DNA from 3 places in the Pseudoxanthomonas sp. 22568 genome. Region 3 is predicted to be linked to each of the others. Evidence: riboswitches for the same ligand, from Rfam matches in the RefSeq annotation. Region 3 holds a riboswitch; each other region holds the start of a gene.

What was found. A riboswitch is a leader RNA that binds a small molecule or an ion and turns the genes downstream of it on or off. The one in region 3 is predicted to bind cobalamin.
Region 1: another riboswitch for cobalamin. It lies ahead of btuB (TonB-dependent vitamin B12 receptor); the one in region 3 lies ahead of ACTJI2_RS15660 (ribonucleoside-diphosphate reductase subunit alpha).
Region 2: another riboswitch for cobalamin. It lies ahead of btuB (TonB-dependent vitamin B12 receptor); the one in region 3 lies ahead of ACTJI2_RS15660 (ribonucleoside-diphosphate reductase subunit alpha).

What each region holds. Positions count from the first base shown of each region.
Region 1 covers NZ_JBQENC010000003.1:7,240-10,510, reverse strand. The annotation lists gene ACTJI2_RS04335 (hypothetical protein) at 1-85, opposite strand, end outside; gene btuB (TonB-dependent vitamin B12 receptor) at 98-1,957, opposite strand; cobalamin riboswitch at 2,069-2,304, opposite strand; gene ACTJI2_RS04325 (OmpH family outer membrane protein) at 2,367-2,993, opposite strand; gene ACTJI2_RS04320 (SapC family protein) at 3,036-3,271, opposite strand, start outside.
Region 2 covers NZ_JBQENC010000005.1:12,222-15,492, reverse strand. The annotation lists gene btuB (TonB-dependent vitamin B12 receptor) at 112-1,947, opposite strand; cobalamin riboswitch at 2,074-2,313, opposite strand; gene cobT (nicotinate-nucleotide--dimethylbenzimidazole phosphoribosyltransferase) at 2,482-3,271, shown strand, end outside.
Region 3 covers NZ_JBQENC010000013.1:36,955-40,225, forward strand. The annotation lists gene tatC (twin-arginine translocase subunit TatC) at 1-413, shown strand, start outside; gene ACTJI2_RS15655 (hypothetical protein) at 573-1,247, shown strand; cobalamin riboswitch at 1,336-1,542, shown strand; gene ACTJI2_RS15660 (ribonucleoside-diphosphate reductase subunit alpha) at 1,812-3,271, shown strand, end outside.

The DNA of each region.
Region 1 (3,271 bases), on a different contig from region 3:
CGAAGTGATGGTAGCGGGTGGCGATCATCAGGACCGCGAAGGTGGCGAGCAGGCCCGAATGGAAAGGCCGTGACAGTGGTTTCATCTTGCGCTCCGGTCAATGGGTGGCGGGCTGGTAACGGATGGTCAACAACCAGGTCCGTCCCGGCTGGTTGTAGAGCGCGGCGGTTTCGTAGCGCTTGTCGAACACGTTGGAGGCTGCCAGTTGCAACTGCCACGCCGGCGTCAGCGTGTAGCCCAGGCGCAGGTCGACCAGCCCGTACCCGCCCAGGCGGGTGGTGTTGGCGAGGTTGTCGTAACGCTCACCCACGCCTACCGCGCTGGCACCCACGCTGAACGCGCCGAAGCGGCGATCCGCATCGATGCGGGCGCTGCTTCGTGCCCGTCGCGGCAGCAGGTTGTCGCGGTTGGGATTGTCGCCATCGTTGCGCGGATCCAGCCGGGTCAGGCTGGCGCGCAGATCCCAGTCCGCCAGTCGCACCGCGCCTTCGGCCTCGATGCCGCGGATGCGCGCGCGATCGATGTTGTTGGGGCCGCCGGAGTCGCCCAGCGAAGCGTCGAACGCGATCATGTCGTCGATGCGCGTCTCGTAGGCATGCAGCGCCCATCGCGCGCGACCGTGATCGCCGCGCAGGCTCAACTCGACGCTGCGCGAGGTTTCCGGGCCGAGTTCCGGGTTGCCGTAGCCCGGGAAGTAGAGCTCGTTGAAGGTCGGAGCCTTGAAGCCGGTTCCGTAGCTGGCGCCCAGGCGCAGCTGTTCGGTGAAGTCCCAACCCCATTGCAGGCTGCCCGTGGTCTCGCCGCCGAACTGGCTGTCGTCGTCGCGGCGCAGGCTGGCCTGCAACGACTGCCGGCCGAACGCCTGCTGCCATTGGCCAAACACACCGCGATTGATCCGGCGATCACGCGCGTAGCGGGTGTTGCTGTCCACCTCGTCGCCGGACCAGTCGTAGCCCAGGCTCAACAGTCCCGCGCCGACACCGAGATCGGCCTGCAACGAGCCCAGCTTGCGGCGGGTGTCGAAGTGGGAGGAATACACGCCATCGAGGAAGTTCTCGCTCAGGTCCGCGCTGGCGCCGGCGCTGGCGGTGATGCGCATCCGATCGCTGGCCGCATAACGCACGAGCCCCCCGATCACCTGCTGGACCGTGTCGGCCTCGTTGTTGAGGCTGCCGTCGTATTCGTTGCGACCTTCGGCACGGAACAACCGCAGTTCCGCGTCCCAATGCTCGTCGAACCGATAGCCGCCCTGCGCGGTCAGCGAGGCGTTGCGATAGCCATCGCGATCCGGATCGAAGTTGCGCCGGCCACGATAGGCGTTGATGCCGTCGGTGTCCTGGTGCGCGGCCTGGATCGCATACCAGCCGCCCCGCTCGGCATCGCCGCTGCGCCCGCCGATGCCGGCGGAGGCGCGTCGGGTCCGTTCGCTGCCGACGCTCGCGCTGAAGTTGGGCTGGAACGAGCCCTGCGGCCGACGGGTGAAGATCTGGATCACGCCGCCCAGCGCCTCGGATCCGTACAGGCTGGAGAATGGTCCGCGCACGATTTCGATGCGCTCGATCTGCTCGACGGGAATGTCCTGCAGCGATGCGCCGCCACTGGTGGCCGACCCCAGCTTGATGCCGTCGACCAGCACCAGCACGTGATCGGATTCGGTGCCGCGCAGGAACAGCGACGTGGACTTGCCCGGACCGCCGTTGTTGGCCAGCGACAGGCCCGCGCGGCCAGTCAGCAGATCCGGCAGCGAGGCCGGCTGCAGGCGCTCGATCTCCTCGCGATCGATCACGGTGACCGCGGCCAGGGTCTGGTCCTGGGTCCGCGCGGTACGCGTCGCGGTGACGATCACGCCATCCAGATCGGTGGCCGGCGCTTCGGCGAAGGCCGGGGCGGTGAAGCAAAGGGAAGGCAACAACGAAACCGCCAGGATCTGGCGGTGGAACGACGACTGCGGATGCACTGACACACTCCTTGACCGCGCCTGCCCGCGCGGAAGCGATGGAAAAGGACAGGCGGAAAGAGAGTGCTATGGCGACCGGAAACGAGCCGGCCTCCATGACATCGCCCACCGCATGTCACGCCGCTCAAAGGCCGGTCTCCGGGCTCGCGAGTGAAGCCGGGAAAGATCCGTGCTTCCGGTCCGCGCCTTCCCATGCATCAAGCACAGTGGCTGTTGCGGTACCTTGTCTCGCCTACCGTTGCGGGGGCAGCTCCGGAATTGCCGATCGTGCGAACACGATCCGGCGCACCGGATTCCCGTTTCAACCACCGGCCAGGCCGGCGGTCACCTCAGGCGGCGCGAGTATAGCAGTTGATGGCAGTGTGGCCCCGGCGCCGTGGCGTGCGCCGGAGCGGCCGCGCGTCGCGGCTCAGCGCTTGCCCGGTGCGGGCGTCGCGGCGGGCGTGGCGGACTCGCGTTGCAGCGTGACCGGAATCGACTTGACCCGCGCATCCAGCGCCTTGACCACGTCGGCGGTCAGGTCGTGGCTCATGTTGCCGGCCAGCACCATGCCGCGATCCAGCAGCACGCCGCAGCCGTGGCGCTGGTAGGCCTCGGCGATGAGCGGCTGGGCGGCGGTGGAGATCCGTTCCAGCACCGATGCGCGGGTCGCCTCGATCTCGCGCGAGCGCTGGCTGGCGCGCTGCTGCACGGCCTGCGCTTCCTGCACCGCCTTGCTCTGCTCGGGGGTGAACTTGTCGGCGGAAATGTTGCCGCGCACGCCCACGCGGATCAGTTCCGCCTCAGCGCGGGTCTTGTCGCGTTCGATCTCGGCCTGGGCGTCGGTCACCAGTTTCTGCAACTGCACGCCCGCGTCCTTGCCGGCGACCGCGTTGGAGAACACCGCTTCGCGGCTGAGGTAGCAGACACCGGCGACGACCGGGCCTTCGAGCGAGGCCGTCGCGCCGCCAGCCGCCTGCGCGTAGGCGCCATTGGCCGCAGTGAGCGTCACGGCGAGAGTGAGGAAACGGAGTGTGTTGGAGGAATTCTTGCACATGGGAATGTTGTCGTCGTCCGGTTGACAGAAGTGGGGTTTCAATCAGGGGGCCAGCAGGTCGTTGAAGCGGCCCAGCGACGCCAGGTGGAAGTGCACCAGCGCCAGCCAGCCCTTGCGATGCCAATCGACGATCACCGCGTCCGGCAGCGCGGCGAATTTTTCGCCGTCGACCACCTGGAAGCCATCGACGCTGCTGCGGCGTCCATCCGCGAAGGCGATGTTGGCGCTGCGTTCGATCAGCAGCCCCTGCTCGGCCAGCGCGGCGGCGAAGGTACGGG
Region 2 (3,271 bases), on a different contig from region 3:
GCTTTTCCGGAGTTTCCGGCTTTCCGGTATCGCGACTTATGTCGCTCCCACAAGGGAGGGATGGCAAAAAAGAAAAAGCCCGGCGTCTGCCGGGCTTTTTCATGCACGCAATCAGCGCTTGGGCTGGTAGCGCAGGCTCAGGCCGTATTCGCGGCCGGGCTGGTTGTACCAGGCGATGGTTTCGTATTCGCGGTCGAACACGTTGTCGACCTTGGCCAGCAACGTCCATTCCGGGGTGACCGCGTATTCCAGCCGCAGGTCGGCGGTGGCGAAGCCGCCCAGGCGGGTGGCGTTGGTCAGCTCGTCGTAGCGGTAGCCCGCGCCATTGACGGTCGCGCCGACGCGGAAGTCGCCGAACGCGCGATCCACGTCGATGCGACCGGTGTTGCGCGCGCGGCGAGGCAGCAGCTTGTCGTTGTTGCTGGCGCTGCGGTTGCGCGGGTCGGTGTGGCTGAGCTGGGCGGAGAGATCCCAGCCGGCCAGGGTGACGTCGACGGTGAACTCGGCGCCGCGGATGCGGGCCTCGTCCACCTGCACCATCGCGAAACTGCTGCCGTCATAGGTGATCAGATCATCGATGCGGGTCTCGTACAGATCCAGCGCCCAGCGCCAGGCGTCGCCGTTCTGGGCGATGCCGACATTGAGGCTCTTCGACTTCTCCGGCTCCAGGTCGCGGTTGCCGCTCCACGGGTCGTACAGATCGCTGAAGGTCGGCGCCTTGAAACCGGTGCCGTAGGTTGCGCTGAGCTTGAAGCCGCGCCCGAAGCTCATGCCCCAGCCGAGGTTGCCGGTGGTGTGGTTGCCGAATTGCTCGTTGTCGTCGTTGCGCACGCTGGCCTGCAACTGGTGGGCGCCGAACTTGCCCTGGTACTCGACGAAGCCGGCGGTGTTGCGGCGGCTGTCGGCGGCGTAGTCGGTGGTGCTGTCGAGATGGTCGATGTACCAATCCGCGCCGACGGTCAGCAACTGATCCTGGCCCAGGCCGATGTCGGCCTGCGCGCTGGCGGTGTTGCGGTGGGTGTTGTGGGTGCTGTCGTGATCGACTTCGTTACGGTAGTTGTCGGTCTCGTTGTCGCTGCGGCCGACGTTGACGGTCAGGGCGAAGCGGTCGGTCGGCACGTAGCGGACCTTGCCATTCAACACCTGCTGCACGTTCTCGGTGTAGTTGTAGTAGCCGTCGTACCGGTTCGCGCCTTCGGCGCGCAGCGCGCTGGCCTCGGCGGTCAGCGTGTCGGTCAGCTTGTAGCCGCCGCGCAGGCTGGCCGAGACGTTGCGGTAGCCGTCGCGGTCAGGTTCGTCGGCGTAGCAGCCGCGACCCTGCGATACCGAGCCGCGGCAGGCATTGATGCCATCGGTGCGCTGGTAGGCCGCGTCCGCGCCGAACCAGCCGCGCTCGCCGCCGCCGCCGAAGCCAGCGCTGGCCTGGCGCAGGCCATTGCTGCCGCCGCCAATCTGGAAGTGCGGCGCGTAGGTGCCCTGGTTGCGGCGGGTGAAGATCTGGATCACGCCGCCGATCGCCTCGGAGCCGTACAGGCTGGAGTTCGGGCCGCGCACAATCTCGATGCGATCGATCTGCGCCAGCGGCAGATCCGGGATGGCGGCGGCGGCGAAGTCGGCCGAGTTCACCCGCACGCCGTCGATCAGCACCAGGGTGTGGCTGGAGTTGGTGCCGCGCAGGAACAGCGAGGTCTGCTTGCCCGGGCCACCAGCATTGGTCAGGTTGATGCCGGCGCGGCCGCGCAGCAGATCCTGCAGCGAGGTCGCCTGGCTGCGCTCGATGTCGGCGCGATCGATGACCTGCGCCGGCGCCAGGCTGTCTTCCAGCGCGATCGCGGTGCGGGTGCTGGTGACGACGACTTCGTCCAGTTCGGTGGCGGCGTCCTGGGCGAGCGCCAGGCCCGGCAGCGCCAGGGCGACGGCCAGGGACAGGGTACGGATAGGTGGCATTGCAATCGGCTCCATGCGCCGCGCGCTCCCGCGCGGCATAACGAGGGGAGGCGGCAACGCGGGAACGGGAAGACAGCGGAAACGGCCGTACGCACGGCGCTCGCCGCCGCAACGCCCGCCGCGTCGCAACCAGTCGTCTTTCGGGCCGGTCTCCGGGCTTGCGAGCGCGATGGCGGCGCCATCGCCGGCCAGGGCGCCTTCCCGTGCGGATGCACAGTGGCGTATGCCCTGTCCTGGCTCGCTTACCGTTGCGGGGGCAGCGCCGGAATCACCCGCAGCGCCGGGATGGCGTGCGCGGGTTCACCGGCTTCCCGTTTCAACCCGGGGCGGAATCGTCCGCGGGTCACCAGAAAGCGCGGCGATCCTACCAGATACCGGTCTGGCGGATGCCGATCCTGTGGATGGGCGGGCCGCGCCCGGGCGGCAGCGCGCATCGATGGAAAGCGGGCAAGGCAAGGCATGCATCGGGGCGGACGGGGATGGGCGCGAGGCCTCCCGTAGAATCCCGGTTCCCTCGCCGCAAGAAATCGCCTCGTGTCTTCCGACTGGATCCTCGCCGATTGCCGGCAACCTTCCCCCGAACACGCCGAACGCGCGCGCGCGCGCCAGGATCAGCTGACCAAGCCGCAGGGCTCGCTGGGCCGCATCGAGACCCTGGCGGTGGAACTGGCGGCGCTGCAACGCGCCGATCGTCCCACGCTGGCACGGGTGCCGGTGATCGTGTTCGCCGGCGATCACGGCGTGGTCGCCCAGGGCGTGTCGGCGTTTCCGTCCGAGGTGACGGTGCAGATGCTGCACAACTTCGCCCACGGCGGCGCCGCGATCTCGGTGCTGGCGCGCGAACTCGGTCTGCCGCTACGGCTGGTGGATGCCGGCACCCGCGGCAGCCAGCCCATCGCCGGCGTACACGCCGACAAGCCCTGCCTGGGCACCCGCGACTTCAGCGTGGAAGCGGCGATGGACGAGGATGAACTCGCGCATGCGCTGGCGGCGGGCAGGCGCGCGGTGGAAGCGGCCGGCGACGCCGATCTGTTCGTGTTCGGCGAAATGGGCATCGGCAACACCACCGCGGCCAGCGCGTTGGCCTGCGCGCTGGCGGATCTGCCGCTGGAGGAACTGGTCGGCGCGGGTACCGGATTGCAGGGCGATCGGATTGCGCACAAGCAACGGGTGATCGCGGACGCGCTCGCATTGCACCGTCCGCACATCGCCGCGCACCCGCAGCCCGCGCGCGAGGCGCTGCGTCGTGTCGGTGGATTGGAAATCGCCGCGATGGCCGGCGCGATGATCGCCGCCGCCCAGCGGGGCGTACCGGTGCTGGTGG
Region 3 (3,271 bases):
TCACGCTGTTCTACGCCGGCTGCGCGTTCGCCTACTTCCTGGTGCTGCCGGGCGTCTTCCACGCACTGATGATGTTCACTCCGGACATCGTCACCATCGCGCCGGATCCGGGCAAGTATCTCGATTTCGTGCTGGTGATCTTCCTGGCCTTCGGGGTCAGCTTCGAGCTGCCGGTGGCGCTGGTGATCATGGCGGTGATGGGCTGGGTGACGCCGCAGCAGTTGCGCCAGGGGCGTGGCTACGCGGTGGTCGGCATCTTCATCCTGGCCGCGGTGATCACGCCGCCGGACGTGGTCTCCCAGCTGATGCTGGCGATTCCGATGTGCCTGCTGTACGAAGCCGGCATCCTGGCCGCGCAATGGGTTGCGCCGAAACCCGACAGCGACGATTCGCGTACGCCGCGCGATGCGTGATCCGCATTCGCGCTGATCGCGCCGGGTGATTGGCCGGCGTTAATTGCTCTCCACATTGCTGAAGTCGCGAGCCTGAACCGTTCGCGGCGGTGCCTTGGGTACGTTCATCCTCGCTTTGCCAGACTCGCCCGCGCTGACGCAAACGAGAAAGGAAGATCGATGAATCAACGCCTGGGTGCGGTCTGTCTGCTGAGCCTGTTGTCGGCCTGCCAATCGGAACATCCCGTCGATACCGCCAACGCCACGTCCGCCACGCGAGCGGTCGCGACCGCACCGGCTCCGCCGCCGGTGTCCGATGCGCAGGCCTCGCGCATCGCCTTGCAGGCGCAGTTCGTGGACGAAGCGCTGGGCGTGGCGATCCTGCCATGGCCGGGTTTCACCCTGCGCCGCGACTTCCGCCGCAGCTATCTGGCTATCGATGACTGGAAGGCGTTCGCCCAGACCGACAGCCGCGGCAAGGCGGTGGCCGCGCTGGTGCTGGACGGCTCCAACGAGGTGACGGCGGCGGAGCTTCGCGTGGGCGTCAGCGATGACGCGGACAGCGTGGCCCGCTGCCTGGAGGTTTCCGATTCGGCGCTGCCCACGCCGCGCGACGAAGTCCGCATCGATGGCCAGCCGTTCCGGCATTTCCGCGCCAGCGACGCGGCGATGAGCCACTACCTGACCGTGGACGCCTACCGCGCGGTGCGCCAGCAACGCTGCTACGCCATCGACCTGCTGGTGGTCGGCACCCGTCCGGAGGTCTACGACCCGCCGCGCACGCCGCCGTTCGACGGGGCCGTCGCGCAGGCGCGCCTGCACGAAGCGCTGGCGGCGATCCGCTTCGTGAAGTAGTCATCGCGTGGAACGCCCGCCACTGCAAGGTGTCGGGTTTCACAACAGCGTCGGCACCATATTTGGTGTTGACGCTCCCATATGCCCCCACTATCTTGTGGCCGTCGGTTCCTCCGGCCGCAAGCCGGGGGATGAAAAGGGAAGCCGGTCGAATGCCGGCGCTGCCCCGCAGCGGTAGGTGGAAACGAACCCGTCATTGGCACTGAGGCGCCTCGCCTTGGGAAGCGACGGGCTAGGAGGAAGCAAGGCTTCCGCGTCCACGAGTCCGAAGACCTGCCGACAGCCGCGCGTTGCACACCGCGCGGTGCCGGCCGCGGAATCTCCGGGGGGAGATGGCTGGTGAAGCAGGCCGGCCATCCGTTCCACGGTCGCGGTCCCTGCGACGCCGCTTCCCCACCCTGATGCTTCATCCGGCCTTCCGCTGCCTGCGAGGGACAGGTCGCCGCGTGCATCACGCATGGAGGAAGCCCCGTGACCCCGACCGATACCGCCGTCGCCGAAACCGACGTCTCCCCGTCCCAGAAGGACGCATTCCTGTTGACCTCGCCGCCCACCGCCACCGCGATGAGCGTGACCAAGCGCAACGGCAGCCGCGAGCCGGTGGATCTGAACAAGATCGTCCGCGCGGTGCAGCGCAGCTGCGAGGGCCTGCACGCCATCGATCCGATGCGCGTGGCCACCCGCACCATCTCCGGCCTGTACGACGGCGCCAGCACGCGCGAACTGGACGAACTGTCCATCCGCACCGCCGCGCTGCTGACCGCCGAGGAACCCGAATACAGCCGGCTGGCCGCGCGCCTGCTGGCCAGCTACATCGCCAAGGAAGTGACCGGGCAGGAAATCCAGGCGTTCTCGCAGTCGGTGACGCGCGGCCACGAGGTGGGACTCATCAACGATCGCCTGCTGAACTTCGTGCAGACCAACGCGCGCAAGCTCAACGACGCGCTGGACGCCTCGCTGGATCTGCATTTCGATTACTTCGGCCTGCGCACCCTGTACGACCGCTACCTGCTGCGCCATCCGCACACCCGCAAGGTCATCGAGACCCCGCAGCAGTTCTTCCTGCGCATCGCCTGCGCGCTCAGCGAGGACGTGTCCGAAGCGCTGGCGCTGTACCGCCGGATGGGCAACCTGGACTACCTGCCCAGCTCGCCGACCCTGTTCAACTCCGGCACCACCCACGAACAGCTGTCCTCGTGCTTCCTGCTGGATTCGCCGCAGGATTCGCTGGAATCGATCTACCAGAAGTACGGCGATATCGCCCAGCTGTCCAAGTTCAGCGGCGGCATCGGCGTCAGCTACACGCGGGTGCGTTCGCGCGGTTCGCTGATCAAGTCGACCAACGGCCATTCCAACGGCATCGTGCCGTGGCTGAAGACGCTGGACTCCTCGGTCGCGGCGGTCAACCAGGGCGGCAAGCGCAAGGGCGCGGCCTGCGTGTACCTGGAAACCTGGCACGCCGACGTCGAGGATTTCCTGGAACTGCGCGACAACACCGGCGACGAATCGCGCCGTACCCACAACCTCAACCTGGCCAACTGGGTGCCGGATCTGTTCATGAAGCGGGTGGAGGCCGACCAGGAATGGTCGCTGTTCGATCCGCGCGTGGTGCCGGAGCTGACCGATCTGTACGGCGAGGCGTTCGAGCAGGCCTACCTGCAGGCCGAGACCCAGGGCAAGGCCGCCAAGGCGGTGCCGGCGCGCAAGCTGTATGCGCGGATGATGCGCACGCTGGCCGAGACCGGCAACGGCTGGATGACCTTCAAGGACAAGTGCAACCGCGCCAGCAACCAGACCCTGCGCGCGAACAACGTCATCCACCTGTCCAACCTGTGCACCGAGATCCTGGAGATCACCTCGGCCGAGGAAACCGCGGTCTGCAACCTGGGCTCGATCAACCTCGCCCGCCATTTCGACGAGTACGGCGACTTCGATTTCGAACGCCTGGCCGAAACCGTGCGGCTGGCGGTGCGCCAGCTGGATCGGGTGATTGATCTGAACTTCTACCCGATCGAATCGGCGCG